2 linked regions of the Sandaracinus amylolyticus genome follow. Each later gene encodes a partner of the first gene's protein in a complex. Links are inferred from orthologs where the notes say so. Each region holds a gene or a part of one and is shown on either strand. Other genes may lie near its edges.

Evidence for each region.
Region 2: DB32_RS13305 (region 1) and DB32_RS09805 share a complex: the UniProt entries of both Escherichia coli proteins name them as parts of the 2-oxoglutarate dehydrogenase (OGDH) complex. The link is inferred for Sandaracinus amylolyticus from one-to-one orthologs.

What each region holds. Positions count from the first base shown.
Region 1 is NZ_CP011125.1:3,161,987-3,177,011, reverse strand. The notes cover bases 7,102-10,560. They hold DB32_RS13305 (2-oxoglutarate dehydrogenase E1 component), read left to right. Parts: upstream 7,102-7,423; coding sequence 7,424-10,360; downstream 10,361-10,560. In the rest of the region: DB32_RS13335 (metallophosphoesterase), read left to right, coding at 1-827; DB32_RS48175 (hypothetical protein), read left to right, coding at 817-1,674; DB32_RS13325 (diacylglycerol/lipid kinase family protein), read left to right, coding at 1,697-2,650; lnt (apolipoprotein N-acyltransferase), read left to right, coding at 2,734-4,227; DB32_RS13315 (hypothetical protein), read right to left, coding at 4,580-5,209; DB32_RS13310 (acyl-CoA dehydrogenase family protein), read left to right, coding at 5,264-6,961; DB32_RS13300 (Hsp20/alpha crystallin family protein), read right to left, coding at 10,616-11,032; DB32_RS13295 (rhomboid family intramembrane serine protease), read left to right, coding at 11,299-12,024; DB32_RS13290 (ABC transporter permease), read left to right, coding at 12,053-12,982; DB32_RS13285 (hypothetical protein), read left to right, coding at 12,979-13,650; murA (UDP-N-acetylglucosamine 1-carboxyvinyltransferase), read left to right, coding at 13,749-15,014. UniProt on the Escherichia coli protein: E1 component of the 2-oxoglutarate dehydrogenase (OGDH) complex which catalyzes the decarboxylation of 2-oxoglutarate, the first step in the conversion of 2-oxoglutarate to succinyl-CoA and CO(2).
Region 2 is NZ_CP011125.1:2,330,097-2,344,613, reverse strand. What follows is about bases 5,315-8,265. They hold DB32_RS09805 (dihydrolipoamide acetyltransferase family protein), read left to right. Parts: upstream 5,315-6,080; coding sequence 6,081-7,451; downstream 7,452-8,265. Other genes in these bases: DB32_RS09800 (PEGA domain-containing protein), read right to left, coding at 7,553-8,265; DB32_RS09810 (hypothetical protein), read right to left, coding at 5,720-5,905; DB32_RS09815 (tellurite resistance TerB family protein), read right to left, coding at 5,354-5,680. Also shown: DB32_RS09845 (glutathione peroxidase), read right to left, coding at 1-423; DB32_RS09840 (hypothetical protein), read left to right, coding at 517-1,041; DB32_RS09835 (hypothetical protein), read right to left, coding at 1,042-1,587; DB32_RS09830 (hypothetical protein), read right to left, coding at 1,634-2,407; DB32_RS09825 (hypothetical protein), read right to left, coding at 2,589-3,347; DB32_RS09820 (S16 family serine protease), read right to left, coding at 3,400-5,283; more of DB32_RS09800, read right to left, coding at 8,266-8,659; DB32_RS09795 (WD40/YVTN/BNR-like repeat-containing protein), read right to left, coding at 8,708-10,015; DB32_RS09790 (hypothetical protein), read right to left, coding at 10,012-10,428; DB32_RS09785 (hypothetical protein), read right to left, coding at 10,436-11,023; DB32_RS09780 (hypothetical protein), read right to left, coding at 11,077-11,286; DB32_RS09775 (methyltransferase), read left to right, coding at 11,344-12,828; DB32_RS46555 (hypothetical protein), read right to left, coding at 12,779-13,069; DB32_RS09770 (MFS transporter), read right to left, coding at 13,131-14,333; DB32_RS09765 (YbgC/FadM family acyl-CoA thioesterase), read right to left, coding at 14,361-14,517. UniProt on the Escherichia coli protein: E2 component of the 2-oxoglutarate dehydrogenase (OGDH) complex which catalyzes the second step in the conversion of 2-oxoglutarate to succinyl-CoA and CO(2).

The sequences.
Region 1 (15,025 bases):
GCTTCGTGCACGCGCTGCGCGCGCTGCTCGCGAAGAAGGGGCGGCGTCTCGTCTTCCTTCCCGGCAATCACGACCTCGACATGGTGTTGCCCGGCCCGCAGGAGCTGTTCCGCCGGTACGTCGCCCCGGGCCCGCTGGGCGAGCGCGTCCGCTTCGTGACCTCGACGGACACCTATCATTTGCCGGAAGGCATCCAGATCCGTCACGGACACCAGCTCGAGCGCATCCACCGCGTCGACTACGCGCGCCTCACGCGGAAGCTGCGCGACGGCCGCGAGATCCTCGATCTGCCCTGGGGCAGCCTCTGGATCCTCGACGTGATGAACCCCGCGAAGGAGCAGCGCAGCTACGTCGATCGCATCCAGCCGCTCGGGCGCTTCCTGCTCGGCGCGTTCGTCTTCGACACGATGTTCGTGCTGCGCTTCCTCTACCACTCGAGTCTCTACTTCCTCCGGCGCCGGGTGTTCGACATCGGCGCGTGGGTCGAGCGCATCCGCCGGCTCCCGCAGATGCTGCGCGAGGACATCATCGCGCTCGGCGGCTTCGACGAGGTCGTGCACCGCGAGCTCAAGAAGCTGCGCGGCGTGCGCTGCTTGATCATCGGGCACAGCCACGGGCCTCGATACCTGCAGATGCCGGGCGGCAAGCTCCTCGTGAACACCGGCACGTGGATGAAGATGATCAACCTCGACGTGAGCCACCTCGGGCAGGACAGCGGGCTCACGTACTGCACCATCGACTACTCGGAGGACGGCGATCCCCGCATCTCGCTCGTGAAGTGGCACGGGATGCGGAAGCCGTACGAGGTGATCCCGTATGCCGACTGATCACGTTCGCGCGACGTGCGCGCTGGTGCTCGCAGGGGCGCTCTCGATCGCATGCGAGGAGCGCGATCCAGCGCCCTTCGCGCCGGAGCGCGACGGCGCCATCGAGCGACCCGACGGTGGTCCGCTCGTCATCACGCGCCGCGACGCCGGTCAGCGCGACGCCGGGATCGACGCGGGCGCGTTCGACGGCGGCGATCTCGGCGACGCGGGCGTCGGCCTCCCCGTGGTCGACGGTGTGATCGGCGAGCGCGAGTACGAGCTCGGCATCGACGACGTCACGAGCTCGACGCCGCCGACCGGCCTGCCCGATCAGCTCACGCGCCTGCTCGTGGTCCGCACCGCGACGCGCCTGTGGATCGGCATCGAGGGCAACGTCGGTCCCGGGCGCGGCATGATGCTCCTGCTCGACGCCGCGTACGGCGGCGAGGACGGCGTGACGCTCACCGCGGGCAGCCTCGCCGACAACGTCGGCACGCTCGACCGCGCGCTCAGCAGCGCGGTCCTCTTCAGCGCGGAGGACTCGTTCCGCCCCGAGTACGCGTGGGGCGCGCTCGCCGAGGTGCCCTTCACGATCGACGGCTCGGAAGACGACGTCGGCTGGCGCGAGATCACGACCGCCGACGACTTCGCCGACCTGCCGAGCGGCAATCGCACGGTGTGCTCGGAGGACGCGTGCGAGACGTCGATCCCGATCGGCGGGACCGGCATCCTCCGCGCGGGCACCATCGCGATCGCGGTGCGCACGATCGACGCGAACGGCCTGCTCTCGAGCCAGACCCTGCCGCTCGACGAGCCCGGCGCGCCCGAGTCGATCTCCAACGTGCTCCGCGTGTTCCCGCCCGAGTGAGCAGTCTGTTAGCTTCGCGCGCGTGGATCGCGACTCCTTCCTTCTCGTCGTCAACCCACGCGCGGGCGCCGGTCGGGCCGAGAAGCGCCTCCCCGCGCTGAGCGACGCGCTGCACGCGGCGGGCGCGAAGTTCGAGGTCGCGCGCACCGCGGGGCCGCGCCACGCGACCGAGATCGTGCGCGATGCGCTCGGGCGCGGCGTGCGCGGCATCGGCGTCGTCGGCGGCGACGGGACGCTCAACGAAGCGGTCAACGGGTTCTTCGACGGCGACGGGCGCGTCATCGATCCCGACGCGTGGATCGGCCCGCTCTCGTGCGGCACCGGCGGCGACTTCCGCAAGACGATCGGCAGCCCCGACGTCGGCGCCGGCGGGCGCGGCATGGACGCGCTCGCGAGCCGCTTCGTCGCCGCGACGCCGCGGCCGCTCGACGTCGGCTGGCTCGAGATGCTCGATCACGACGGCGCGCCCGCGCGCCGCGCGTTCCTCAACATCGCGAGCTTCGGCGTCGGCGGGCTCGTCGATCGCCTGGTGAACGAGACCCCGAAGTGGATGGGCGGCACGCCCGCGTTCTTCCTCGGCACGGTGCGCGCGCTCGCGCGCTATCGCAGCCAGCGAGTGCGCGTGAGGCTCGACGACGGAGCCGCGCGCGAGACGAAGATCGTGAACATGGCGGTCGCGAACGGACGCTTCTTCGGCGGTGGCATGCAGATCGCGCCGCGCGCCGAGATCGACGACGGGCTCTTCGACGTCGTCGGGCTCGAGATGGACGTGAGCGCGAGCTTCGGCCTCACGTCGCGCATCTACCGAGGGCGCCATCTCGATCGTCCCGGCGTGAGCTTCGAGCGCGCGCGTCGCGTGCGCGCCGAGCCGGTGAGCGAGGGCGATCACGTGCTGCTCGACGTCGACGGCGAAGCGCCGGGCCGCCTGCCCGCGACGTTCTCGGTGCGCGCGAGCGCGATCCACCTGCGCGGATGACTGCAGGAGTGCTCGTCCCGGAGGTTCCGGACGGGAGCGCGCGTCTCGCGCGCGGACGGAAGGGAGCTCCGGGCGAGCCGATGATGACGCGAGCGCTCCGCGCGGTGCTGCTCGGCGGTGCGGGCGGCGCGTGCATCGCGGTCGCGGGCTCGCCGATCGAGCTCGTCGCGCTCGCGTTCCTCGGGCCCGCGCTGCTGATGCTCGCGATCGACGATCGCGAGATCACGCCTCGCGTCGCGCTGCTCGCCGGCGCGTCGTGTGGCTTCGTGTGCAATGCGATCACGACGTCGTGGATCGTCCCGCTGCTCGAGGAGTACGCCGCGTTCCCGCTGGTCGCGGGCATCGCGGTCGGCGCGCTGATGTGGATCGGCCAGGCGCTCCCCTTCGCGGTCGCGGCGTGGCTCGCTGCGCCGCTCATCGCGCGCGGGATCGCGGGATGGATCGCGCTGCCGATCACGCTGACGATCGCGGGCTCGATCGCGCCGATGCTCTTCCCGTGGCGGCTCGGCGTCTCGCAGATGCCGGGCGTCACCTTCGTGCAGCTCGCGGAGCTCGGGGGGCCGCCGCTGATCGATCTCGCGCTCGCGCTCGGATCCTGCGCCGCGATGCACGCGCTGCGTCGCCGCGACGCGCGCGTCGCGATCGTGGCGGCGCTGGTGATCGCGACGCCGTACGCCTACGGCGCGTGGCGCATCGACGCGATCCAAGCGCAGCGCGAGGCCGCGCCGAGCCTGCGCGTCGGCGTGGTCCAGCCGAACCTCGGGGTGCGCGAGAAGCACGACCCGTTTCTGCGCGACGCGCACCTGCGCCTGCATCGCGACATGACGCGCGAGCTCGAGGCGCAGGGCGTCGAGCTCGTGCTCTGGCCCGAGAGCTCGTACCCGTCGTACCTGCCGCACGATCCCGGCCGCGACGTGCGCGCGATCGGACGCATCCTCACCGACGGAGTGCGCGGCCCGATCCTCTTCGGCGCGCTCACCGAGGCCCCGGGGCGTCGCTACAACTCGGTGATCGGTCTCGCGCGCGAGGGCCGCGTCACCGGCATCTACGACAAGGTGAACCTGCTCGCGTTCGGCGAGTACGTGCCGCTCTGGGACTTCCTCCCGCCGCTGCAGCGCGTGGTGCGACGAGGCTTCACCCACGGCGTCGCGGAGGGCGTCGTGCCGATCGCGGGCGCGCGCGTCGGGGTGCTCAACTGCTACGAGGATCTCCTCGTCGAGCACGCGCGCCTGACCGCGGCGCGGGGCCCGTCGTTCCTCGCGAACTTCACGAACGACGCGTGGTTCGGCGACACGAGCGCGCCGCACCTGCACCACATGCTCGCGCGCCTGCGCGCGGTCGAGACGCGCCGCGATCTCGTGCGCGCGGTCAACACCGGCATCAGCGGCCTCGTGCTCGCGACCGGCGAGGACGCGGGCCGCACCGCGCCGTTCGTGCGCACGTCGTTCGTCGCCGAGGTGCGCCTGCTCGACGGCGCGCCGACCCCGTGGGTGCGCTTCGGCGACCTCGTCACGCCCGCGCTGCTCGGCGTGTACCTCGCGATGGCCCTCGCGCGTCGGCGCGGCGCGCCACGTTGACGTCTCGGCCCGCCCCGCGTGCGCCGCGGCGCAGCGGGAGCGCCTCACGAACGACACCACGCGCGGCCGCGACGCGCCAGACGAGCCTCGACCGGCGCTCCTCGGACACACGCGACGCGCCGCACGAGCCCCGACCGGCGCTCCGCGTACCCGCACGACGCGCCGCACGAGCCCCGACCGGCGCTCCGCGGACACGCGCGACGCCCCGCACGAGCCTCGACCGGCGCTCCCCGGACGCGCGCGGAGCCCCACACGAGCCTCGACCGGCGCTCCGCGGACACGCGCGACGCCCCACACGAGCCTCGACCGGCGCTCCGCCGGACCCACCCCCTCGCGCCTCCCGCCGAGACCTCTACTCCTTCGTGCCCTGCCCCACGAAGTAGTCTTCGCGATCCCGGAACAGCGCGTTGAACGTCGTCAGCGAGCCGTAACACGCGGTGATGTACTGCTGGAGCTGGACCTTCTCGTCGTCGGCGAGGCCCTTGCTCGAGTTCACCTTCTGCTCGAGCACGCGCAGCTTGTCGCGGAGCATCACGATCTTGTGGAAGAACTGATCGAGCGGGACGCTCTTCGGCTGCGTCCCGTCCTTGCCCGGCTTGAGGATCATCTCGCCGCCGCGCCATCGATCGCCCATCGCGACGTCGCCGACCCCCAGCTCCTCGAGGAGCACCTCGCGCAGCACCCGGCGGAACTCGTCCTGGTCCATGTCGATGTCGATCTCCTGCGGCAGCGGCTTCTTCGGCTCGCTCGCGCGCGCTTCTTCTTCGCGCATCCGCCGCGGCGTGCCCGCCGCGACCTTGCGCTTCAGCGCTCCGTCGAACGACGTGCCGCGCTGCTTGAAGTGCGAGCACGTGTTGTCGTCGCGGAGCGGCGGCACCCAGCACCCGAGCCGACACTCGCCTTCCTGCGCGCCGTCCTCCGTCTCGCGGTACGAGATGAAGAACGAGCAGCTGCCACAGCGTCCGGCGAGATCGCGCTCCATGCGGGGACGCCAAGATAGCACCCACCCGCGCACGCGCGTACGCTCCCTTCTCGCATGAAGGTCACGCCGTTCAACCAGCCTCCGCCCGCGCTGGGCAACCAGTACGACGAGGATCGCCCGCTCCGCTCGCTGCTCGCCCGCATCGTCCCCCGCGACGCGCTCCTCTCGATCGAGCCCGCGCTGCGCGACCTGGGCGAGCTCGCCGGCGGCGAGCTCTACCGGATGCAGCTCGACGATCGCGAGAACGACCCGAAGCTCGTCCACTGGGACGCGTGGGGCAACCGCATCGATCACATCGAGGTCTCGCCGCTGTGGAAGCGCGCCGAGCGCATCGCCGCGGAGAAGGGCCTGGTCGCGACCGCCTACGAGCGTCGGCTCGGCGCGCTCTCGCGCGTGCACCAGTTCTCGCTCGTGCACCTCTTCGGGCCCGCGACGGACATCTACGCGTGCCCGCTCGCGATGACCGACGGCGCGGCGCGCACGCTGCTCGAGTCGGGCAACGCGGTGCTCGCGGAGCGCGCGGTGCCGCGCCTCACGTCGCGCGATCCCGATCGCTTCTGGACGAGCGGCCAGTGGATGACCGAGTCGACCGGCGGATCCGACGTCGGCCGCAGCGAGACCGTCGCGACGAAGGACGAGAGCGGCCAGTGGCGCCTCTGGGGCCGCAAGTGGTTCACGTCCGCGACCACCGCGCAGATGTCGCTCACGCTCGCGCGCCCCGAGGGCAACGGACCCGGCGGTCGCGGCCTCGCGCTCTTCTACGTCGAGACGCGCGATCAGGACGGGCGCCTCCGCAACATCCTGGTGCACCGCCTCAAGGACAAGCTCGGCACGCGCAAGGTGCCGACCGCGGAGCTCACGCTCGACGGCACGCCCGCGACCCCGGTGATCGGGCTCGACAGCGGCACGAAGTACATCTCGCCGATGCTCAACGTCACGCGCACCTGGAACACGGTGATGGCCGTGGCCGGCATGCGGCGCGGCGTCGCGCTGGCGCGCGACTACGCGACGAAGCGCGTCGCGTTCGGCGCGCCGCTCTCGGAGAAGCCGCTCCACGTCGACACGCTCGCGGGCGTCGCGGCGGAGTACGAGGCGGCGCTCCAGCTCGCGTTCTTCGTGGTGCAGCTCCACGGGCGCATCGAGGCGCGCGAGGCGAGCGATCGCGACGTCCTGCTCGCGCGCCTGCTCACGCCGATCGCGAAGCTCGTCACCGGCAAGCAGGCGGTTGCGGTCGCGAGCGAGGTGCTCGAGAGCTTCGGAGGCGCGGGCTACGTCGAGGACACCGGGCTGCCGGTGCTGCTGCGCGACGCGCAGGTCCTGCCGATCTGGGAAGGCACGACGAACGTGCTCTCGCTCGACACGCTGCGCGCGCTCGGCCACGGGCCCGACGTGGCGGCGGCGCTCGAGCAGGAGATGGAGTCGCGCGTCGGGACGATCTCGGACACGTCGCTGCGCGAGGTCGCGGAGCGGGCGCGAGGCGCGGTGCGTCGTGCGCTGGGGTGGCTCGCGTCGACGTACTCGTCGAGCCCGCTCGACGTCGAGGGCGGCGCGCGCCGGTTCGCGCTGACCCTGGGGCGCTCGCTGGAGCTGCTCCTGCTGGCGCACCACGCCGACTGGTCGCTGAGGAACGAGCGCGACGCGCGGTCGCGCGCGGCGGCGCTGCGCTTCGCGCGCGCGCCGTTCGATCTCGTCGAGGACACGCCGGTCGCGGATCTGCGCGCGCTGGCGAACGACGAGCCGCTCGCGGTGTGAGCGCGACGGACGGGGGCCGGTGCGAGCACGCACCGGCCTCGCGCGTCCCCGGTGGCGGCGCGTGCAGAGCAGGTTCGTGCAGGCGAGCCGCGGCCGCGTGAAGAGGTGGGACGGTCTCCGGCCGGGCACGCTCGACGCACGGCCGCGCACGCACTGACCGACCTCGCGCAAGCTCATGAAATCGCGTCGCTCATGGAGCTCGACGCGCATCCTCGGCGACCCCACGGAGGCCCACCCACCGCCGCCGCGAACCGTGGCGACGGAACGCGCCCCGTTCCCTGGTCGATCGCGATCCGCGGCTGTACCATCCAGACCGTTTCTCCGTCGCCGTGCAGGCTCACGGCACGTTCCACCGCCCCGGCGGATTTCGCGTGCACGACCGCGAAACCGGGTCATTCCTCTCGCCCAGCCGCGCGGAAGCCGCGCGCAGCGAGCGAAGAAGCAGAGCGAGGAAGGCTAGAGATGGCTCACGACTTCGGCGTCAACCAGGGACTCGTCGAGGAGCTCTACCTCAAGTACCGCGAGAACCCGGCCGCAGTGCCGGCCGAATGGCGCAAGTTCTTCGACACGCTCGACGAAGATCCCTTCCCGCCCCGCCGCTCGTCGGCGGGCGCCGTCGCGGCGCCGAGCTCGGTGGGCACGCTGCTCACGCCGAGCGCCGTCGGGACCCTCACCGCGCCCGCGACGAACGGCGCGCACGCCGCGAACGGACAAGCGGCGGCCGCGGCGCAGCCCGCGATGGCGGCGCGCTCGGCGTCGGATCGCCGCTCGTTCATCCCCGGCCCCGAGACCCGCGCCGCCACCGAGCTGCAGAGCCGCGTGTCCGCGATGGTCAACGCGTACCGCGTGCGCGGCCACCTCTTCGCCGACCTCGATCCGCTCGGCCTCGCGCCGAAGCCCGCGTTCGACATCGACCTGTCGGCGTTCGGCCTCGAGAACGTCGACCCCGAGACGACCTTCCAGGCGATGGGCCAGCAGCTCTCGCTGCGGCAGATCGTCGCGCGCCTCAAGGAGACCTACTGCCGCACGATCGGCACCGAGGTCACGCAGATCGAGGACCCCGAGGAGCGCAACTGGCTGCAGCACCGCATGGAGTCGACGCTCAACCACGTCGATCTCTCGCGCGAGCAGCAGCTGCGCCTGCTCGGCAAGCTCACCGAGGCCGAGGTCTGGGAGACCTTCATCGACACGACCTACGTGAAGACGAAGCGCTTCAGCCTCGAGGGCGGTGAGAGCACGATCCCGCTGCTCGAGCTGCTGATCGAGACGTCGGCCGCGCACGGCGCGGACGAGGTCGTCATCGGCATGGCGCACCGCGGCCGCCTCAACGTGCTCGTCAACGTGATGGAGCTGCCCGCGCACGACCTGCTCGCGGCGTTCGAGGACGCGCAGCCCGAGAAGTACAAGGGCCGCGGCGACGTGAAGTACCACCTCGGGTACTCGAGCGATCGCAAGTTCGCGGGCAAGAACGTCCACCTCACGCTGTCGTTCAACCCGAGCCACCTCGAGTTCGTGAACCCGGTGGTCGAGGGCCGCGTCCGCGCGAAGCAGGACCGCCGCGAGGACCACCACCGCAAGCGCGTCGTGCCGCTGCTGATCCACGGCGACGCGGCGTTCATCGGCCAGGGCGTGGTCGCCGAGACGCTCAACCTCGCGAACCTCCGCGGGTACACGACGGGCGGCACGATCCACGTCGTGATCAACAACCAGATCGGCTACACGACGGAGGTCGAGGACGCGCGCAGCACGCGCTACTGCACCGACCTCGTGCGCATGCTGCGCTGCCCGGTCTTCCACGTGAACGGCGAGGACCCCGAGGCGGTCGCGCAGGTCGCGAAGCTCGCGGCGGAGTACCGCCAGCGCTACGGCAAGGACGTCGTCGTCGACCTCTACTGCTACCGCAAGTACGGCCACAACGAGGGCGACGAGCCGCGCTTCACGCAGCCCGTGATGTACCGCGCGGTCGACTCGAAGAAGACGGTCCGCCAGGTCTACGTCGATCGCCTGCTCGAGCTCGGCAAGATCACGCCGAACGAGGCCGACGCGATCATGCAGGAGCGTCGCGAGCGTCTCTCGAAGGCGCTCCACGAGGTCCGCGAGACCAAGCGCACCTACGAGCCTTCCGCGTTCACCGGCGTGTGGACGGCGTACCAGGGCGGCCCCGACGCGAGCGCGCCCGACGCGCCGACCGCGGTGGCGAAGTCGACGCTGGTGCCGCTGCTCAACACGCTCGCGCACGTGCCCGACGGCTACCAGCTGATGCGCCAGGTCGCCGGGGTGCAGCAGCAGTATCGCGATGCCGCCGAGAAGGGGAGCGGCATCAAGTGGGGCGTCGCCGAGAACCTCGCCTACGCGACGCTGCTCGCGCAGGGCTACAACGTCCGGCTGACCGGGCAGGACTCGCGGCGCGGCACGTTCGCGCACCGCATGGCGGTCCTCCACGACACGAACACCGGCAACGAGTTCGTGCCGCTGCACCACCTCGGCGAGGGCCAGGGTCGCTTCGAGATCTACGACTCGCCGCTCAGCGAGCAGGGCGTGCTCGGCTTCGAGTACGGGTACTCGCTCGACTCGCCGGACGCGCTGGTGATCTGGGAAGCGCAGTTCGGTGACTTCGCGAACGGCGCGCAGGTCATCATCGACCAGTTCCTCGTGAGCGGCGAGGACAAGTGGCATCGCCTCAACGGGCTCGTGATGCTGCTGCCGCACGGCTTCGAGGGCGCGGGCCCGGAGCACTCGAGCGCGCGCCTCGAGCGCTTCCTCGCGCTCGCGGCCGAGGACAACATCCAGGTCGTCAACCTCACGAACGCGGCGCAGATCTTCCACGCGCTGCGCCGTCAGGTGGTGCGCCCCTGGCGCAAGCCGCTGATCGTGATGTCGCCGAAGAGCCTGTTCCGCGCGGCGGAGGCGACGTGCACGCTCGACGACCTCGCGACGGGCAGCTTCCAGCGCATCATCGGGGACGCGGAGATCGCGCCGAAGAAGGCGAAGCGCGTGATCCTCTGCTCGGGCAAGGTCTACTACGACCTCGCGCAGTACCGTCACAAGCTCGGCCGTGACGACGTCGCGATCATCCGCCTCGAGCAGCTCTACCCGCTGCGCCCCGAGGAGATCCGCGACGTGCTCAGCGTCTACGCGGACGGCACCGACCTCGTGTGGGTGCAGGAAGAGCCGTTCAACAGCGGCGCGTGGTACTTCCTGAACGCGCGCCTGCCCTCGATGATCGAGTACCGGCTGCCGCTGCGCTGCGTGTCGCGCGTCGAGTCGGCGAGCCCGGCGACCGGATCGGGCAAGGCGCACGCGCTCGAGCAGCAGCAGCTGATCGAGGAAGCGTTCGCGAACATCGGCGCGAAGACGGCGCGCGCGAGCACGCGTCCGCGCGCGTCGACCGCGAGCTGATCGCGCGCTCGAGGCGCACGAAAAAGCCCCCCTCGCCTCGCGGCGAGAGGGGCTTCGTCGTTCTGGGTGGCGCGCGAACGCGCGCGTCGAAACATCGGCTCGCCCGCCGGACCTACCGTCTGCGCGCTCCCGTCCGGGACCGGCGAACGAGCACTCCAGCGAGGACTCGAACATCGGCTCGCCCGCCGGTCCCTACCGTACGCGCGCGTCGCGCGCTTCCGTCCGGGACCGGCGAACGAGCACTCCGGCGATGGCTCAGCTCTTCACTTCGATGCGGCGCGCCTTCACGTTCTCGCGCTTCGGGAGGCGCACGGTGAGGATGCCGTCCTTGAGCGTCGCCTCGATCTTCTCGACGTCGACGGTGCGCGGCAGCTTGAACGAGCGCGAGAACGCGCCGACCCAGCGCTCGCGCAGGTAGTGGCCCTCCTCGCGCTCGCTCTTGCGCTCGCCGCTGAACGTCAGGACGTCGTTCTCGACGCCCACGCTGATCTCCTCGAGCTTCAGCCCGGGGAGCTCGGCCTGCACGAAGATCGCGTCGGCGTCCTCGAAGACGTCGACCGCGGGCGAGAAGGTCGAGCGCGTCGCCGCGGCACCGCGCGGGGCGAACGAAGAACGGAACAGCTCGTCCTGGAGGCGGCTCATCTCGGTGAAGGGATCCCAGCGGGTCAGCATCGGCGTACTCCTCCCTGCGCGAGACGGATCTCGCCCGTCCGCGCGTCGACACACGTGGTTGGCTCTGCCCTCGGTCGACGCCGCACTCGCGAGCTGTTCGCTCGGCCTCGGCGTCGCCTCGGGCGACGAGCCGCACGGTAAGCATGTCGATCGGGCGGTCAAGACAGGTCGCGCTCGCCGTCGTGCGCCGAACGTGGAACGCTTCGTGAAGCGCGTCGGTGCTCGGGCTCGTCCCGCTCCCCCATCGCTCCCCGGAGGGTGTCTGCATGAGGTTCGCGTTCCCGCCGCTCACACCCGTCGTCCGCGTGATCCTCGTGGTGCTCTTCGCGTCGTTCGTCGCGCAGAGCCTGCTGCAGGGCCTCATCGGGCTGCCGCTCTTCGACTGGCTCGCGCTCTCGCCCGAGCTCGACGTGCCGCTGGCGTGGCAGTGGGCGACGTATCCGCTGGTGGAGTACGTGGGCTCGAGCGCGGTGATCTCGCGCGCGATCGACCTGTTGCTCGTCTGGACGTTCGGCGCGATGGCGGAGTCGCACCTGGGGCGCAACCGCACGATCCAGCTCGTGGTCGTGTCGGTGATCGGTGGGGCGGTGCTGCCCCTCGTCTTCGGGCTGCTCTTCCGTGATTACGCGGTGCCGGCCGCGGGCGCGGGCGCGATCTCGTGGGCGATGATGGGCGCGTTCGCGGTGATCACGCGCGGCGCGCCGGTGAACTTCGTGTTCATGCCGGCGATGAGCGCGTGGCACGCGCTCGGCGTGTTCCTCGTCGTCACCGCGCTCCAGTCGATGTGGGCGCGCACGCCGACGCCGCTGCTCATCGCGCTCGGCGCGCTCGCGGCCGCGGTGCTCTTCGTGCGCTGGATCGAGCAGCGCCCGGCGAAGCCGACGAAAAAGGCGGGCGGCAACGGGCCGCGGCGGCGCGGTGGCGCGTCGCACCTGCAGGTCATCCCCGGCGGTCAGTCGAGCGAGGACGAGCGTCCGCGCTGGCTCAACTGACCGCGACGTGAGCTAGGATGCGCGGCCGATGGGCCGCGTCTGGGCGATCGCGATCAACACGTTCCGCGAGGCGGTGCGCGATCGCGTGCTCTACGGCGTGCTCGGGTTCGCGACCGCGCTCCTGCTCTTCACGCTCGCGCTCGCGGAGCTCTCGCTCGATCAGCAGGAGCGCGTGGTGCGCGACCTCGGCCTCGCGTCGATCTCGCTCTTCTCCGTGGTGGTCGCGATCTTCCTGGGCTCGTCGCTGCTCTACAAGGAGATCGAGCGCAAGACGCTCTACGTGATCCTCCCCAAGCCGATCCGACGACACGAGTTCTTGATCGGCAAGTACGCGGGGATCGCGCTCACCGCGATCGTGTTCGTCGCGATCATGGGCGCGATGCAGCTCTGGCTCGCTGCGATCCAGGCGGGCGCGTCGGCGATGTGGCTCGTGGTCGAGCCCGTGGTGCTCGGCATCGCGCTCGGGCTCGCGCTGTGGAAGGCGAAGGATCGCACGAGCGTGCTCGTGCCGTTCTCGCTCGTCGCGCTCGCGGCGTCGGCGGGCGTCGCGCAGAGCGCGGGCGTCGCGGTCGGACCGACGCTCGCGGCGCTCACGCTCGACGTGGGCGAGGTGCTCGTCGTGGCGGCGGTGGCGCTCTTCTTCTCGAGCTTCTCGACGCCGTTCCTCACGGGCGTGCTGACCGTCGGGGTGTGGCTCGTCGGTCGCTCCGCCGACGAGATGGCGACGATGCGCAGCAACGTGCTGCCCGAGAGCGTGCGCGATCTGCTGCACGGGCTCGCGTGGGTGGTGCCCAACCTGAACCTCTTCGTGCCGCCGCATCGCGCGCTCACCGAGCACGTCGAGGGCTCGGGCGGACCCGTCGAGTACGTCGCGTCGGCGATGGGCTACGGCGTGCTCTACGCGGCGATCCTGATCGTGATGGCGTGCGTGGTGTTCCGGAGGCGCGACTTCCTTTGACCGCGCCGGCGCGCGAAGACGGGCGCTGGGCGCGGCGCATCGCACGCGCGGTCGGGATCGCGGGCGTGCTGCTGCTGGTGCTCGCCGTGCGCGTGGTGACCGCGTCGCGCGCCGAGCTCGTCGAGGCGGATCGACTGCGCGAGCGCGGCGACGTCGATGCCTCGGTCGCGCACTACCGTCGCGCAGCGCGGTGGTACGCGCCGGGCAATCCGTACTCGACCGACGCGCTCGATCGCCTCGCGGAGATCGCGCGAGGCGCAGAGGCCGCGGGGGATCGCGATCTCGCGCTCGCGGCGTGGCGCTCGGTGCGCGGTGCGATCCTCGGCGCGCGGAGCTTCTACGTGCCTCACGCGGAGCGCCTCGAGCGCGCCGACGAGCACATCGCGACGCTGATGGCCGCGCTGCCGCCGCCCCCGGTCGACGCCGGTCGGAGCGAGGCGGAGCGACGCGCCGCGCACCTCGAGCTGTTGCGCGACGTCCCGCGTCCTTCGCCGTTCTGGGGATTGGTCGCGCTGCTCGGCCTCGCGACGTGGATCGTGGCCGCGCTCGCGTTCGTGACCCGCGCGATCGACGAGGAAGATCGGCTCGTCGCCGCCCAAGCGCGCGTGTGGGGAACGGTGTGGATCCTCGGGTTCGGCTCGTTCCTGCTCGGGCTCGCGCTCGCTTGAGAAAACAAAGGCGCGCGCGTGAGGAATGTTGCTCGCCCCGTCGCGGCGTTGCTACATGGAGCCCGGCCCATCGTGGGCCTCACCGGAGGAGCCGCACCGTGGACAACATCAAGGTGCGCGGAGGCACGCCGCTGCGCGGCACGCTCCGCGTGAGCGGTGCGAAGAACGCCGCGCTGCCCATCCTCTGCTCCGCGCTGCTCGCCGATGGCGAGCACGTCTTCCGCAACGTCCCCGACCTGCGCGACATCGTCACGACGGCGAAGCTGCTCGAGCACATGGGGCTCGAGGTCGACGTGAATCCCCCGGTCGTCACCGTGCGCGCGAAGCCGGTGCTCGAGCCCGACGCGCCGTACGAGCTCGTGAAGCAGATGCGCGCGTCGGTGCTCGTCCTTGGCCCGCTGGTCGCGCGCTACGGCCGTGCGCGCGTGTCGCTGCCGGGCGGATGCGCGATCGGTGCGCGCCCGATCGATCAGCACCTCAAGGGCCTCGAGGCGATGGGCGCCGAGATCGATCTCTCGCACGGCTACGTGAACGTCACGGTGCCGAGCGGACGCCTCAAGGGCGCGGAGATCCACCTCGACATCCCGACCGTCACGGGCACCGAGAACCTCATGTGCGCGGCCGTGCTCGCGAAGGGCCGCACGCGCCTCGCGAACGCGGCGCGCGAGCCCGAGGTCGAAGAGCTCGCGTGCGTGCTCAACAAGATGGGCGCGAGCGTCGAGGGGGCGGGCACCGACGTGATCACGATCGAGGGCAAGGACGAGCTCCACCCGGTCGATCACGCGATCATCGCGGACCGCATCGAGGCGGGCACGTACATGGTCGGGGCCGCCGTCACCGGCGGGAACGTGCTGCTCGAGGGGATCACGTTCGATCACATCGAGGCGCTCTGCGCGAAGATGCGATCGGCGGGCATCGTCGTGGAGCGCGAGGCGGGCGGGATCCGCGTGGTGGGCAGGCCGCCGTTCAAGCCGGTCGACGTCACGACCGAGCCGCACCCCGGGTTCCCGACCGACATGCAGGCGCAGTTCATGTTGCTGATGTGCATGGCGAACGGCTCGAGCGTCATCACCGAGACGATCTTCGAGAACCGCTTCATGCACGTGCCCGAGCTGGTGCGCATGGGCGCGCGGATCGACATCCGTGGGCGCTCGGCGTTCGTGCACGGGCCCTCGAAGCTGCAGGGCGCGCGCGTGATGGCGACCGATCTGCGCGCGAGCGCGTCGCTCGTGCTCGCCGGGCTCGTCGCCGATGGTGAGACCGAGGTGCTGCGCGTCTATCACATCGATCGCGGCTACGAGCGCATCGAAGAGAAGCTGCGCGCGCTCGGCGCCGACATCGAGAGGGTCAAGGGCAGTGCCTGAGAAGCGTCCGA
Region 2 (14,517 bases), 830 kb from region 1 along the record:
GAACAGCTTCTTCACGACGCCGTCCTCGACGAGCATCGAGTAGCGCCAGCTGCGCGGGCCGAACCCGAGCTCGCGCTTGTCGACGAGGAAGCCCAGGGCGCGCGTCAGATCCCCGTTGCCGTCGGGCAGGAGGCGCACGCGCTCGACGCCCTGATCGCGCCCCCACGCCTCCATCACGAACGCGTCGTTCACGGAGATGCAGACGATCTCGTCGACGCCGTGCTGCGCGAGCTCCCCCGCGAGCTCTTCGTAGCGCGGCACGTGCGACGTCGAGCATGTCGGCGTGAACGCGCCGGGCAGGCCGAACACGACGACGGTGCGACCGCCGAACAGCTCGCGCGTCGTGAGGTCCTTCCACTGGCCGCTCTCGCGCACGCGGAGCGTGAGGTCCGGGATGCGCTGACCTTCGCCGATCGGCTCCATGCTCTCCTCCGTTCCGCCCTCGCATGGGACCTCGGAAGGGCGCGACAAGGCGGGGCTGGTGGACCCCGTGACAAAATGTGAGACTGCACAGTCATGATTTCACCGACACCACGCGCACCGCTCGATTCGTGGCCGGTGCAGGCGTTCGACGCGCGCTTCGGGCTCGGTTGGTGGACCGATCCTGCGGTGCTGGTGTTCCAGGCGACCGTGGAGCAGGCGACCGCGGAGAACGCCGAGCTCGTGCAGTCGTGGATCGACCTCGCGCTGCGCCATCGGAAGGAGGAGATCGCCGAGGCGGGCGGGCTCTTCATCTTCCACGACTGGCGCAGCGTGCGGGCCTACGACACCGAAGCGCGCAAGGCGTACCTCGCGCGGATGCGGGCGCGGCCGCGCGACTACCTCCGGCACTCGGTGACGGTGATCTCCGCGGCGAGCCCGCTGCTGCGCATGGCCGTCGAGACCGGGAACCTCGTCGCGTCGATGGTCGCGGGCAGGAAGGTCGAGATCGCGCACGATCCGGTCGCCGTGATGCGCGAGCACGAGATCCGTCCGCCGGCGATCGGGACGCGCTTCCCGGGCACGGGGCGCCCGTCGTCGCGTCCTCCGGTCGCGCGCTGATCAGCCGGTCATCGCGCGCAGCGTCTCGAGCGTCGGCGGAGCGAGCGGCGGCTCCATCGGGGTGTCGAGGCAGAGCTGCGCGAGCTCGCGCGTCACGCGATCCGCGTCGCCCCAGAGCGGCGCGAGCGCCGCGACGAGCTCTTTCGGGCGCGCCTTCCAGCCGCGGAACATCGCGCGCATGTCGTCGGGCCACACGCCGCGCGCGATCGCGTCCCACACCGCGAACGGGAGCTGCGAGCCCATCACCGGCTCCCCGGGCTCGCCCTCGAGCACGCCGAGCACCGCGTCCTCGATCAGCGCGCGGTGCGCGGGGTCGCCGGGATCGAGGCGATCGACGAGGTAGCGCTCGAGCAGGAAGACCTCCCACGCGAACGGGTGCGGCGAGTCGACGTCGTCGAGCGAGTCGCGCACGCGATCGACGTCGATCGCGAACACCGCGAGGTGCACGTAGGTCGCGCCGTGCCGGCTCGCGAGCGCGCGGTCCATGATCGTCGGCAGGCCGAGGCCCTCGGATCGCGCGGAGACGGTGGGCAGCTTGACGCGCATTCGGCGGTGAACATGGACGCCGCTCCGCGCGCCGTCGAGCGCGCCTTCAGCGCTCGACGTGCAGGTCGAAGCGCTCCTCGCCGACGAAGAGCGCGATCGCGAGCTCCCCCTCGCCCTCGGCGTGGCCCGACCAGTAGCCCGGCTGCATCGACGTGGTCCGCAGCCCCACTCCTTCGAGCCGCAGCGGCGCGTCGGTCGTCGCGTAGGCGGCCAGCTGTCCGTCGTCGAACGCGTACACCTCGACGCGCGCCGCGCCGGTGCGCGCGTCCTCGACCTGCGCGACCCGCCGGCCGCTCGCGGGATCACGCATCGGCTCCCCGTCCGCCGCAGCGAGCACGAGCGGTGCGCGCGTCCCGTCGGGGCGCGCCGACGTCCGCAGCGCCCACGCGAGCTCCTCGCGCGCGCGCGCCGAAGCACGGATCCGGCGCGCGATGCTCGCGGCCTCGAACGGATCGAGACGGCCCGAGAGGAGCCGCGAGACGTCTCGCGGCGAGGGCTCGGAGCGCGGCGCGGCTTCGGGATCCGGCGCACGGCCGGCGAGCGCACGGAGCCCGTCCCGCGCCAGCGTGAGCGCGATGCGCAGCGCTTCCTCTTCGTCCTCGTCGTCGCGACGCTCGGCGCCCGCATGGAGCAGCGCGCGCTGTCCTACGCGGCGGAGATCTTCGCGCGCGCGGCGCGACGTGTCGGGCAGCGCGCCCGTCACCTCGAGCGCGACCGAGAGCGCGAGCGCCTCGAGCACCGGCCCGATCGCGTCTCCCTCTCGCCACGCCGCGGCGGTGCGCGCGCGCTCTTCCCAGGCTCGCTGCAGCTCGTCCGTCATCGCGCAGCTCCCTCGATGGCAGCCAGATCGTCGCACCCGCGCGCTCGACCTCGGCTCGACCGAGACGCGCCGGCCCGCGATCCCGGCGATCCCGGTGCGTGGGGCGAACGAGCGGCTCTCGGAGCGGCGACGGCGTGCATGGCGCGCTCCCGACGCCGCGGGTGCGGTGCGACTGACGCGCTCACGATCCCTCCCCGCGTCGCCGCGACGGCCGCGGCCTCCCCGCGTCGGCGCGCCGCGCGCTCACGAGCTCGCGCACCGCCGCCGCGATGTCGGACGCGGTCGAGCCTTCCCCCGACTCGCGCACCCAGCGATCGAGTCCCGCGAGCACCCACGGCCGCCCGCGCTCGACCCACTTGTAGACGCGATCGCGCGTGAGCGGCTCGCCCGCGTCGAGCGCCGCGGCGATCGCGTCGAAGTCCGCCTCGAGCACGGCGCGGTGCAGCGTCGCGCGCGCCTGCATGCGCTTGAGGTGACGGCTCGCCGCGTTCGGCTCTGTGGCCTGCAGCTCCGCCTCGACGTGATCCTCGATCGTCGCGAGCACGCGCTCCAGCGCGTTGCCGTCGAGATCGCCGCCCGCGTCGCCCTCGAGGCGATCGAGCAGCGGCGTCGCGTCCTCGCTCTCGCTTCCGCGGTCGAGCCCGCGCTGCACCGGATCGCGCTTCCGCATCCGGAAGCCGTCGACCTTCTTGCGGCGGTGGATCGTCGAGACCCACTTCGCGGCCTGCAGCGGGACCGAGGCCTCCATCGTCCGCACGTTGCGCGCAATCGCGAGCAGCGTCTCCTGGCGCGCCTCGTCGGCGTCCGCGCCGCCCGCGGGCCACGTCTCGCGCAGCCACGCGTCCACGGCGCGCCAGTGCACGTCGTGGCGTCGCGCGAGGGGATCCTCGGCGTCGCGGAGCGCGATCAGAGCGGCGAAGAGCGTGTCGGGCGAGGACATCGGAGACGCGAGCGGAGGGAGTTACCCGATGCGAGCCCCGGACTCAATGCCGTCAGATCGCTTCGCAGCGCGCCACGAGCTCGCGCAGCGCGCGGCCGAGCGCGTCGGGGCTGCTCTTCGCCAGCGCTCGCTCCACGCGCCCTCGGGCCGCGCCGAGCCATCGGGGCGCATCGCCCCACGTCGGCAGCGCCGCGAGCGCGGCGCGGGTGCGCGCCGTCGCGTCCTCGTCGAGCCGTGCGCTCGCGACGCGCACCTCCGCCTCGACGAGCACGTTGACGTGCGCCAGCGAGCGCAGCCCCGGCTCGAGCGCGCGTCCGTGCGCGAGCGTCGAGCTCGCCAGCAGGTGCAGCCCGCGCTCGCGCGCGTCGCGATCGTCGCCTCGCGCGAGCGCGAGCCCGAGGTGACGTCGAGCGCGCAGCCCGGGCAGCGGATGCTCGTGAAGCGCCTCGTGCACCGCCGGCACGTCGAGCACCTCGCGCGCCTCGGACCAGCGAGCGAGCGCGACCAGCGCGCCGCCCCATCCGGTGCGCACCCAGCTCTCCTTCTTGCCGCGCGCGCCGGGCTCGTCCTCCGCGACCTCGTGCATCGCGGCGCGCCACATCGCGCGCGCTTCGGCGTCGCGGCCGAGCCGACCGAGCGCCTCCATCAGGTACACCCGGCTGCGCGCCGCGTCCTCGGGCGCGTGACGCAGCGTGAGCGCGAGCGCTTCGTCGAAGCAGGCGCGCGCCGCGTCGTCGCGCCGCCGCCCCATCTCGACGAGCCCCGCGCAGCCGAGCGCCTTGATGTGCTCACCGCGCAGCCGCGCGCGGCGCGCGATCGTGATCGCGCGCTGCGCCGCCTGGGCTGCGGCGCGGAACCGGAAGAGCTTCAGCTCCGTCATCGCGCGCTGCTGCTCGAGCGCGGTGAGCGGCCCGTCCGGGACCGCGTCGGCCTGGCTCTCCGCGATCACGCGCGCGCTCTCGAGCACGCGCAGGCTGCCCTCGGGATCGCCGAGGTGACGCCGCGCGGCAGCGAGGCGCGAGAGCGTCTCGATCTGCAGGTCGGGGCGCGCATCGGGCAGCGTGCCGGCGACGCGCGCGAGCCGCTCGTCGATCGCGGGCCAGCGATATCCACGCCATCCTTCGGCGAAGAGCGCACGCGCCTCGCGCACCGCGCGCTCGGGATCGCGACGAGCGCGCACCGCGACGAGCGTCGCGTCGAGCAGCGCCTCGACGGTGCGCACCGCGATCACCTCGATGCCCGCGCCCGCGCCGCGCGCTTCGTCCTCCTGCTCGGCGGGCACCACGATCACGTCGCAGCCCGCCTCGCGCGCCGCGCGCACCTTCGCGGGGATCGCGCCCACCCGCGCGATCACGCCGCTGCGCAGCGCGCCGGTCACCGCGATCCCGCTGCGCGTCGATCGCTCGCTCCAGAGCGACACCGCGCTCACCAACGCCGCCGCGCCGAGCGACTCGCCGTCGATCGCGACGGCCTCGAGCGCGCGCGGTCGCGCCGCGACGAGCCGGAAGCGTTCCATCGCGCGCGGTGGCGCTGCCCGCTCGGCCGCCATCGCGAGCGCATCCGCGAACGCCGCGCTCGCGCGCGCGCCCAGCGCCGGTCGGTCCCCGCCGCCGCCCGCAGGGTCGAACTCGATCCACAGCATCCGCACGAGCGCATCGCCCGCCGACGCGTCGAAGAGCGGCACGCGCACGGCGTGGGGAGGAGGCGTCTCCTCGCACGCGCCGATCGCCGCCTCTTCGATCCCGAGGGCGCGGGCCCGCGCCCTCAGCGCGATCGCGACGCTGCCCGGATCCGCGAGCGAGAACGCGCGCGCCGCGAGCTCACGCGCGTACCGGCGGGCCGCGACGCCCTCGGCGCGCTCCGCCCGCACCACGAACGGCTCGACGCGCCCGGCGCGCAGCGCGCGCTCGATCGACTCGGGATCGAGCGCGCTCAAGCCGGTGTTCCGAAGCCGTCCGTCTCGAGCGCTGCGCGCGGAGCCCCTGCGAGCGCGAACGCGATCCGCATCAGGACAGGAGCTGCTCGAGGAGCGCCAGGTTCTCGCGCTCCTCCTCGCTGATCTCGCCGTCCGCGCCGACGATGCTCTTCGCCATCTCGAGGAAGAGCGCGCGGTGCTCGCGCGGGATGTCGTTCGGATCGACCTCGTCCGCGCGCGGCGGGAGCTCGAGCCACTGCTGGACCTGCTTCGCCTCGGCGTCGTCCAGCTTGAGCTTGCGCATCATCTTCTGGACGAAGCTGCGCTCCTGATCCGCGATCCGCAGATCGGCCCACGCGAAGGAGCACACGAACTTCATCAGACGCAGGCGGTCTTGGCTGTCGAGGTTGCCGAGCACGTGTCCTCCTGGGGAAAGGCGGCGAGTCTACACCGGGCGTCAGGGCGAGGCGGGCGCGCTCTCGTCGGCGCCGCCGAAGGTGCGCGCGGCACATCCGGCGAACGAGCGCGACGTCAGGTGGCTCACGGCCCAGAGCCCACCCACCGCACCGAGCACGAGCAGCACCACGAGGCGCACCAGGAAGCGTCGATCGCGCCGGAATGCGTGCTCCTCGAGATCGGCCATCGAGCGCGATGATGCGTCGGGGCGAGAGCCACCGCAAAGCCGTGCCACGAGCAGTGGGCATCTCGGTTGAAAGCCCCCAGGCAGTCTGGTAGTGACAGGCACCTTTTTCCGCGGCTTCCGCGGTGTTCGCGACGCGCCCGGCGAAATTCCGCGGGCGCGCGCAGGAGGAGCTCGAATGGCGACGACGGTCGTGATGCCTCCGCTCGGCGAGAGCGTGCTCGAAGGGACCGTGGGAAAATGGCTGGTCCAGGAAGGCCAGCGGGTCGAGCGCGATCAGCCGGTCGTGGAGATCCTGACCGACAAGACCGACAGCGAGATCCCGGCGCCGGCGTCCGGCCTGGTCGTGAAGCTGCTGGTGAACGAGGGCGACACCGTGCCGATCGGCGCGCGCCTGCTCGAGATCGACGAGACCGCGTCGGGCGCGGTCGCGGCCGCCCCCGCGGCTCCGGCGCCTGCCGCCGCGCCCGCGGCGCCCGCGCCGGTCGCGGAGCCGGCGAGCAGCGGTGAGCCCGGTCGCGCGTCGCCCGCGGTGCGCAAGCTCGCGCGCGAGATGGACGTCGACCTCGGCTCGATCGAGGGCACGGGCCAGGGTGGCGTCGTCACCCGCGAAGACGTGCTCCGCGTCGCGAGCGCGGCGCGCCCCGCAGCGGCCCCCGCGCGTCCCTCGGCGCCCGCGATCGCGCCGCCGCCCCCCGCGCCCGTCGCCGCGCCCGCGCCCGCGCCGCGTCCCGCGGCGACGTCGCCCGGTGTGCTCGCCGCCCCCGGCACCGCGCCGGCCGGTCTCGCCGAGGCGCTGCGCGTCCTGTCGGGACAGAGCGCGTTCAAGGTCCCGCCCTACCAGCAGCAGCCGGGCGACAAGGTCGTCCCGTTCTCGCGCCGCCGCCGGATCATCGCGGACCACATGGTCTACTCGAAGCTGTCGTCGCCCCACGTGGTGACGTTCGCCGAGTGCGACCTGCACAAGACCTCGGCGCTCCGCGACAAGCACAAGGACGCGCTGAAGAAGGAGGGCGTGAGCCTCACGTTCCTCGCGTTCGTCACGGCGGCGGTCGCGCGCGCGCTGCGCGAGTACCCGGTGATGAACTCGCGCGTGCTCGAGGACGCGTACGTGCAGCACCGCGACGTGAACCTCGGCATCGCGGTGGAGACCGACGAGGGCCTCGTCGTGCCGGTGATCCGCAAGGCGGACGAGCTGCGGGTGCGCGGCATCGCGCGCGCGATCGACGAGATCGCGACGAAGTCGCGCGACGGCAAGCTCACGCCGGACGACCTCGCGGGCAAGACGTTCTCGATCTCGAACCCGGGCCGCAAGGGCAACCTCGTCGGCGGCGCGATCATCTCGCAGCCGAACGTCGGCATCCTGCGCATCGGCGAGATCAAGAAGCGCGTCGTCGTGGTGGAGAACGACGGCCAGGACACGATCGCGATCCACCCGGTGATGTACATGGCGCTCTCGTACGACCACCGCGTGGTCGACGGCGTCGTCGCGAACGGCTTCCTGTTCCGCGTGAACGAGCTCCTCGAGAAGGGCGAGTTCGAGATCTGAGCCGTGGTTGTCGGAGGGGTCTTGGAGACCCCCTCCCCAACGCACGAAAACGGCCCCTCGCGGGGCCGTTCTCGTTCCGTCGGATCGGGTCCGCGGATCGCTCAGAACGAGCCGAGCACCATCGCGCCCGCGACGCTCTCGCCGACCATCGGGACCACGGCGACGTCGGTCTCTTCGTCGGCGAGCATCCCGCCCTCCTGCGTCGTGATCAGGAGGAACGCGGTCGTGCCCGCCGCGAGGATCGTCGTGATCAGGAGCGCGTCGGTGACGACCGCGAGCGTGCTCGCGCTGTCCGCCGCCTCGCGCCCGTCGACGCGCGCCTGCTCGCGCACCGCCTCGGGCAGGCTCGTGTCCTCGTACGTCGCGACGTGGCGCTCGAAGTCGTCGTTCGCCGCGAGCGCGAGCCCGCCGGTCACACCCGCTGCGATGCCCGCCGCGATCGTGATCGCGCCCGCGACCCACACGCCCTCGAGGATCCGGAACCCACCGCCCGAGCTCGGCGGCGGCGTCGGCTCGGGCTCCGCGATCGGCTCGACGACCGGCTCCGGCTCGGTGCTCGCGACGACCGGCTCGGCCTCCGTCCCCGTCGCCTCGACCGGAGACGCGCCCACGCCCGACGCCACGACCGCCTCCGCGCGCGCGAGGCGCACGTCGACGCGCGCGGTCTGACCGCCCGCGACCGTCACGGTGCGGCGCTCGGCGCGGTAGCCGTCGAGCTGGATGTCGATCGTGTGATCGCCCGCGACCACCCGCACCGGCTCGGCGATCGGCGCGCGTCGCTGCTCGGTGCCGTCGATCGTCACCACCGCGCCGTCGGGCGTGACGTGCAGATCGAGCTCGCCCACGCGCTGGCGCAGCCGCCGCACCGCCGCGTCGACCTCGCGGCGCTGCTCGCGCGACGCGCCGGTGCTCTCCGCGAGGAAGCGCTCGAAGTGGAACAGCGCCTCGAGCGGGCGATCGAGCTGCTCGTACGCGTTCGCGATGTTCACGCGCACCATCGGGTGCGGCGCGAGGCGATACGCCTCCTGGAACGCCTCGAGCGCGACCTGGTAGTCGGCGCGCCCGTACGCGTCGACGCCGCGCTGGAACTCGACGCGCGCACGCTCGCGATCGTCCTGCGCCGCGGCGCGTGGGCTCGCGATCCCGAGCGCGAGCGCGACGAGCGCGACGACGAGGGCACCCAACGTGGTGCGCGAGAGCGAACGCATGAAGACCTCCACCGAGAGGGCGACGGTACGTTCGCGCTCGGGCGCGCGTCAAACGCGACGGGCGCGACGCAGCGCGAGCAGCGCGAGCCCGAGCAGGAGCGCCCCGCCCGGCGCGCGGGTGGACGGCCCGGCGCGGCACGAGCAGCCCCCGTCGCCGCCGCCCTCTCCGCTCCCCGCGTCCATCGTCGTCACGCCCGCGTCGGGCACGATGCCCGCGTCGACCTGGAGATCGAACACCAGGTCGGGCCAGAACATCGGGCACCGCTCGCCGACCTGCGTGTCCGCGCTGCAGCCGACGTCGTTGCGCACGTCGTCGTAGCTCCAGAGCGCGTCGAGCGTCTCGCCGCCATCGCTCGAGCGCGCGAGCGCGAAGCCCGTCGTGCGATCGTCGGCGCACACCCAGAGCTCGCCCTCGCGCTGCGCGAGGCAGCGCACGCGCAGCGCGGGATCGAGCATCTCGAACGTGAGCCCGCCGTCGGTCGAGCGCGCGAGCCCGCCGTCCCAGCTTCCCGCCCACACCGTCCGGCCGTCCGCGCTCATCGCGAAGCCGACGATCTCGAGCATCTCGAGCACCGTGCGCCACGTGTCGCCGCCGTCCTCGCTGATCAAGAGGCGCTCCGGGACCTCGTCGGCGACCGGCCGCACCATCCGCGCGAACAGGCGATCCGCGTTCGTCGGATCGACGCCGAGCACGTGCACGATGCGCTCGCCCTCGACCAGCGGGATCTCGATCGCGCGGAACGTCTCCGCGCGATCGTCGCTGCGCAGGACCACGCCGCGGCGCGGCTCGGTGTCGGTCATCAGGATCGCGCCGCTCGTGTACACGCGCATCGGATCGCTCGTCCCCACGCGGATGCGATCGGTCAGCGCGGTCGGGTGCGGGATCGCGATCGTCGACCAGGTGAGCCCTTCGTCCTCGCTGCGGCGCACCTCGTCGGGCGTCGTGCCCGTCGACGTGATCAGCCACGCGGTGCGGGGCTCGCTCGGGTCCTGCACGACGTCGACGACGTACTCGTCGTCGGGCGCGGTCTCGGGCGTCGACCACGCGCACTGCGCCTCGTCGCTCCGGTGCAGGCCGTCGAACGTCGCGGCGACCAGGGCGCGCGACGGGAACATCACGATCGCGGGATCCTCGTTGGTGCGATCGAAGGGCACCGCGTCCGCGCACTGCCACGTCCACGTCTCGCCACCGTCGCGCGTCGTGATGAAGCCCCAGGTGGCGCGCACCACGACGTGATCGCGATCGGTCGGATGGAAGGTCACCGCGCCGAGCGAGGGCTCGCGACCGTGCGCCGACGCGCGAGCGGCCAGCGCGAGGACGAGCAGCAGCGCGATCGACGACACGCGCATCATCATTCGAGCGGAGCTCCCTGTACGACGACGAGGTCCACGTACCAATAGCCCGCGTCGTGCTCGAGCTCGACCGCGATCGGCACCTCGCCGTCGGGCGTGACGAGCACGCCGTCGAGCACCGCGGTCTCGCCGTCGAGCGTCGCGTTCATGAACGTCGCGTCGGTGTGGCGCGCCAGGCGCGGCAGTCGCTCGACCTCGCGCTGCAGGCGCGCGGCGTCGTGATCGCGCTGGTACGCGGCGCTCGTGCGCTGGACCGCGCTCTGCCACTGCGATGCGCGCACGTCCGCGAGGAAGCCCTGCGCCGCGTCGCGCGCGGGCGCGGGCAGCACCGCGTAGCAGGCCACCGACGTCGCGCAGGTCGCGACGAACGCGAGCAGGCCGCAGCCCACGCCGGCGATTCGGAGCGCGCGGCTCATGCGCGGCTCAGCGTCCCCAAGGATCGAGCACTTCGGAGAACGTGCGGTGGCGCGCCGCGATCGGCGCGAACGGATCGATCACCTCGGACGCGATCGCGATCTCGCGGCGCGGCGGAGGCGGCGTGTGCTCGAACGGATCGAGGATCTCGTCCACCCACACGACGTAGATGTCGGCGCCCGCGCCCGAGCGCGCGTTGGGGCGGGTCGGCGCCGAGCGCACGTCGGTCGCGGCCTCGACCTCGCCGATCACGCGGCGCGCCGCGTCCGCGATCGTCTCGTCGTAGCGCCCGGGGCGCGTGATCTCCGCGACCGTCGACGCCGATCCGCCGGTCGCGTCGAAGCGCACGAGCCAGCGCGCGCGCGCCGAGTGCGCGATCGTCAGCGTGCCGGTCGCGCCGTGGGCCTGGGGATCGGTGATGCGCACCAGCTCCCGACCGAGCGTGCTCGCGATGGTGCGGCGCAGCCGCTCCGGGTTGATGCGCGCGTGCCCGGGATCGACGACGAGCACCACGGCGCCGCGTGCGTCCTGCGCCGCAGCGGGCTCGGGAACGAGCGCCGCGAGGGCGATCACGAGCGCAGGAAGAAGAGCACGCATCGAGAGCCCAAGCGTAGGAGACCGGCGGGCGTTCGAGCAACCCCGCGGCGGGGTCACCCTCGCTCCCGGCGCAGCGCGCGCACGCGGTCGACGGCGCGCGCGATCACGGTCACGCAGGGATCGCAGAACCCGCCGCAGCAGGTGCGCCACGTCTCGTCGGGCGCGTCCACCCGGGCGCGCACCTCGTCGCGCAGATCCTCGGGCAGGCCGAGCTCGCGCAGCGCGTCGGTGATCACGTCGTCGACATCGCGCGCGGCGGTCATCGGAGGGCACGAGCATGCCGCGCGAACGCGCGCGATGCAGCATGGCAGACTCGCGCCGTGCGCGACGACGAGGTGATCGCGGAGCTCGGGATGCCGCTCGAGGCGCGGCCGAGCGCGCTGCCGTTCGACGGTCCGCGCACGTGGTGGATCGGCGACGGGATCGTCGCGTGGTGCGCGAGCGAGGCCCGGGTACGGGACGAGCTCGCCGGGCTCGCGCGGGGCGCCGCGCATCCGCTCGCGCCGCGCGTGGTCGCGCACACCGCGCGGGCGATCGCGCTCGCGGCATCGCCCGACGCGCCGGAGGACGCGCTCGAGGCGCTCGTCGCGTCGGCGCCGCGCGAGGTGCGCACGATCGAGGCGACGGTGCGCGCCCACCTCGAGGGCATCGCCTCGCCGATCTCGGTGCCGCGCGCGCTCGCGCGCATCGTGGGGCGGGCGCGCACCGATCGCCTGCTCGCGCGCACGCTGCGGGTCACGACGCGCGTGGGCCCGATCCTCGGCGGCGTGCACCCGGCGTGGCTGCGGCGCGCGGAGGGAGGCGTCGCGTCGCTCTCGATGCGCCACGCGCAGCACGAGGGCTGGAGCGCGATCGATCTCGTCGCGCCCGAGGTCTTCGGGCTCGGCGCGCTGCGCGACGACGACGACGACGCAGCCTACGATCTCGCGCTGCTCGCCGCGCTCGCGCGCGAAGCGACGCTCGCGCGCGGCGACGACGCGGAGGACGCGGCCGAGCGCGCGCGCGACGTCGTCGATCGACTGATGCCGCGCGACACCGCGCGCGCGGTGCGAGTGCGCGTGGAAGCCCCCGCGTGGCTCGACACCTCGCGATGGCGCGGAGACATCCCCGCCGCGAAGGCGCGCTGGGCGCTGCGCGAGCTCGACGGCCTGCCGCTCGGCGGCGAGATCGTGCGGGTGCACGTCGATCCTCCGCTGCGCGCCGGTCGCGCCGCGCCGCCCTGGCGCCCGCGGAGCGAGCGTCGACGCGAGCTCTTCTCGCGGTGGGATCGCGGCATCCAGGCCGACGACGAAGGGCTCTTCTCGGCGACGCCCGAGGCGCTCGCCGATCGCATCGCCGAGGGCGCGCACGGCGTGGTGATCGACGGCACGTGCGGCATCGGATCGATCGCAATCGCGCTCGCGCGGCGGCCCGAGGTGCGCGAGGTGATCGCGGTCGACCTCGACACGTCGCGCCTCGCGATGGCCGCGCACAACGCGCGCATCTACGACGTCGCGTCGCGCATCCGCTTCGTGCACGGCGACGTGCACGACGTGATCGCGCGCGAGCGCGCCGACGTGCTGGTGCTCGACCCGCCGTGGGGCGGGCGCGACTACGATCGCGCGCGTGTCGTCGCGGAGGATCTCGCGCTCGACGTGCGCCCGCTGATCGCGACGTTCGAGGGCGCGATCGTGCTGAAGCTCCCGCGCAGCTTCGACGTGCGCACGCTGCCGCCCGGCTTCGTGACCGAGCCCGGCGTCGACGCGCGCGGTGGGATCAAGATGCTGATCGTCCGCCGCGCCGCGCAGCGGCCCCGCGGAGCATGACGGCGGCCCCGAGGAGCTGATCGGCGGCCCCGAGGAACTGATCGGCGGCCCCGAGGAACTGATCGGTGGGGTGCGGCGCCCCCACTGCCGGCCTCGATTTCGCGATCGGCGCCCTCGTTTTGGCGATCGGCGGCACCGTTTTCGCGATCGGCGGCACCGTTGCACGGAACGGCGGCACCGTTGGCACGAACAGCGGCACCGAGACCGCGCGCAGCGGCACCGAGACGGCGCGCAGCGGCACCGAGACGGCGCCCAGCGGCGACGTGGCCGACCGCGGCGGGCACGAGACCGACCGCGGGGGCTCAGTCCCGCGAAATCACAGCGTTTTCGACCCGCCGCGGGAGCACGCGGGCGTCCCACACGAAGAAGAGCGCGCCCCCGATCACCGGCACCACCGCCGCGGCGGCGAACGTCGTGCGCAGCGAGGTCGCGTCCGCGAGCGCGCCGAAGATCGGGCTCGCGAACAAGATCCCGGCGTCGAAGATCGCGCTGAAGAGTGACATCGCCGAGCCGCGCTCCTCGTCGCGCGCGCGCCCCGCGGTCATGCCGCTGACGATCGGGAACGCGAACGAGTGGCCGAGCCCGGCGAGCGCGCCCGCGAGCGCCATCGACCACGCGTCGCGCGCCAGCGCGAGCGCGGCGAGCGCGATCGCGATCGCGACGAGCGAAGGCGCGAGCACGCGCTTCGGGCCGACGCGCTCCGGGACCCATCCCGCCGTGAGGCGCAGCAGGATCGCCATCGCCGCGTACCACCCGTAGAAGAGCCCGACCGACCCGATGTGCTCCTCGAGCACGAAGGTCGCGAGGAACGCGTAGGTCGCGCCGAGCGCGCTCGCGAACGCGAGCCCGATGAACCACACCGGCAGCAGATCGCGCTGCAGCGCGACCGCGACGAAGCCGCGCTGCGCGCGCGCGTGCACGTGGACCGCGTCGCGACCCTGGCGCGCGCCGGTCTCGGGCAGCGCGAGCGAGACGAGGAGCCCGAGGCTCGAGCACGCGAGCATCAGCACGAAGAGCTCGGTGAACCCCGCGTGCTGCAGCACGAGATCGCCGACCAGCCCGCCGAGCGCGACCGGCATGAGGCCCGACACGCCGAACGTCGCGAGCCCTTCCACGCGACGCGCCGCGGGCACGAGATCGGTCGCCGACGTGAAGAGCGCCGCGAGCGCCGCGCCCGATCCGAGGCCATGCGCGACGCGCACGATCCACAAGAGGGGCCCGACGTGATCGACGAAGAGGTACCCCGCGCACGCGATCGCGTGCACGAGCCCGCCGAGCACCATCACGCCGCGGCGCCCGGCGCCGCCGTCCATCGCGCGCCCCGCGAACGGGCGCACCGCGACCGCGCCCGCGCCCGCCGACGCGACGACGAGCCCGACGGTCAGCGCGCGCTCGCCCCACCGCTCGAGCAGGCCCGGCAGGTGGAGCGTCAGCAACACCCCGAGCCCGTGCAGGAAGTTCGCGGCGAACGCGACGAGGAACGGGCGCGTCCAGATGCTGCTCACGCGCGCGGAGGTGTAGCGCGCGCGCGCTCACGCGCCCGCCTGCACCCGATCGATCACGCTCTTCGGGATCGGCACGAGCTTCTTGTTCGCGTCGACGCAGACCATGTGCACGACGCCTTGCACGAGGAGCTCGCCGCGCCGCCACACGTCCTGCTGGAACACGATGCGGAAGCCGCTCTCCATC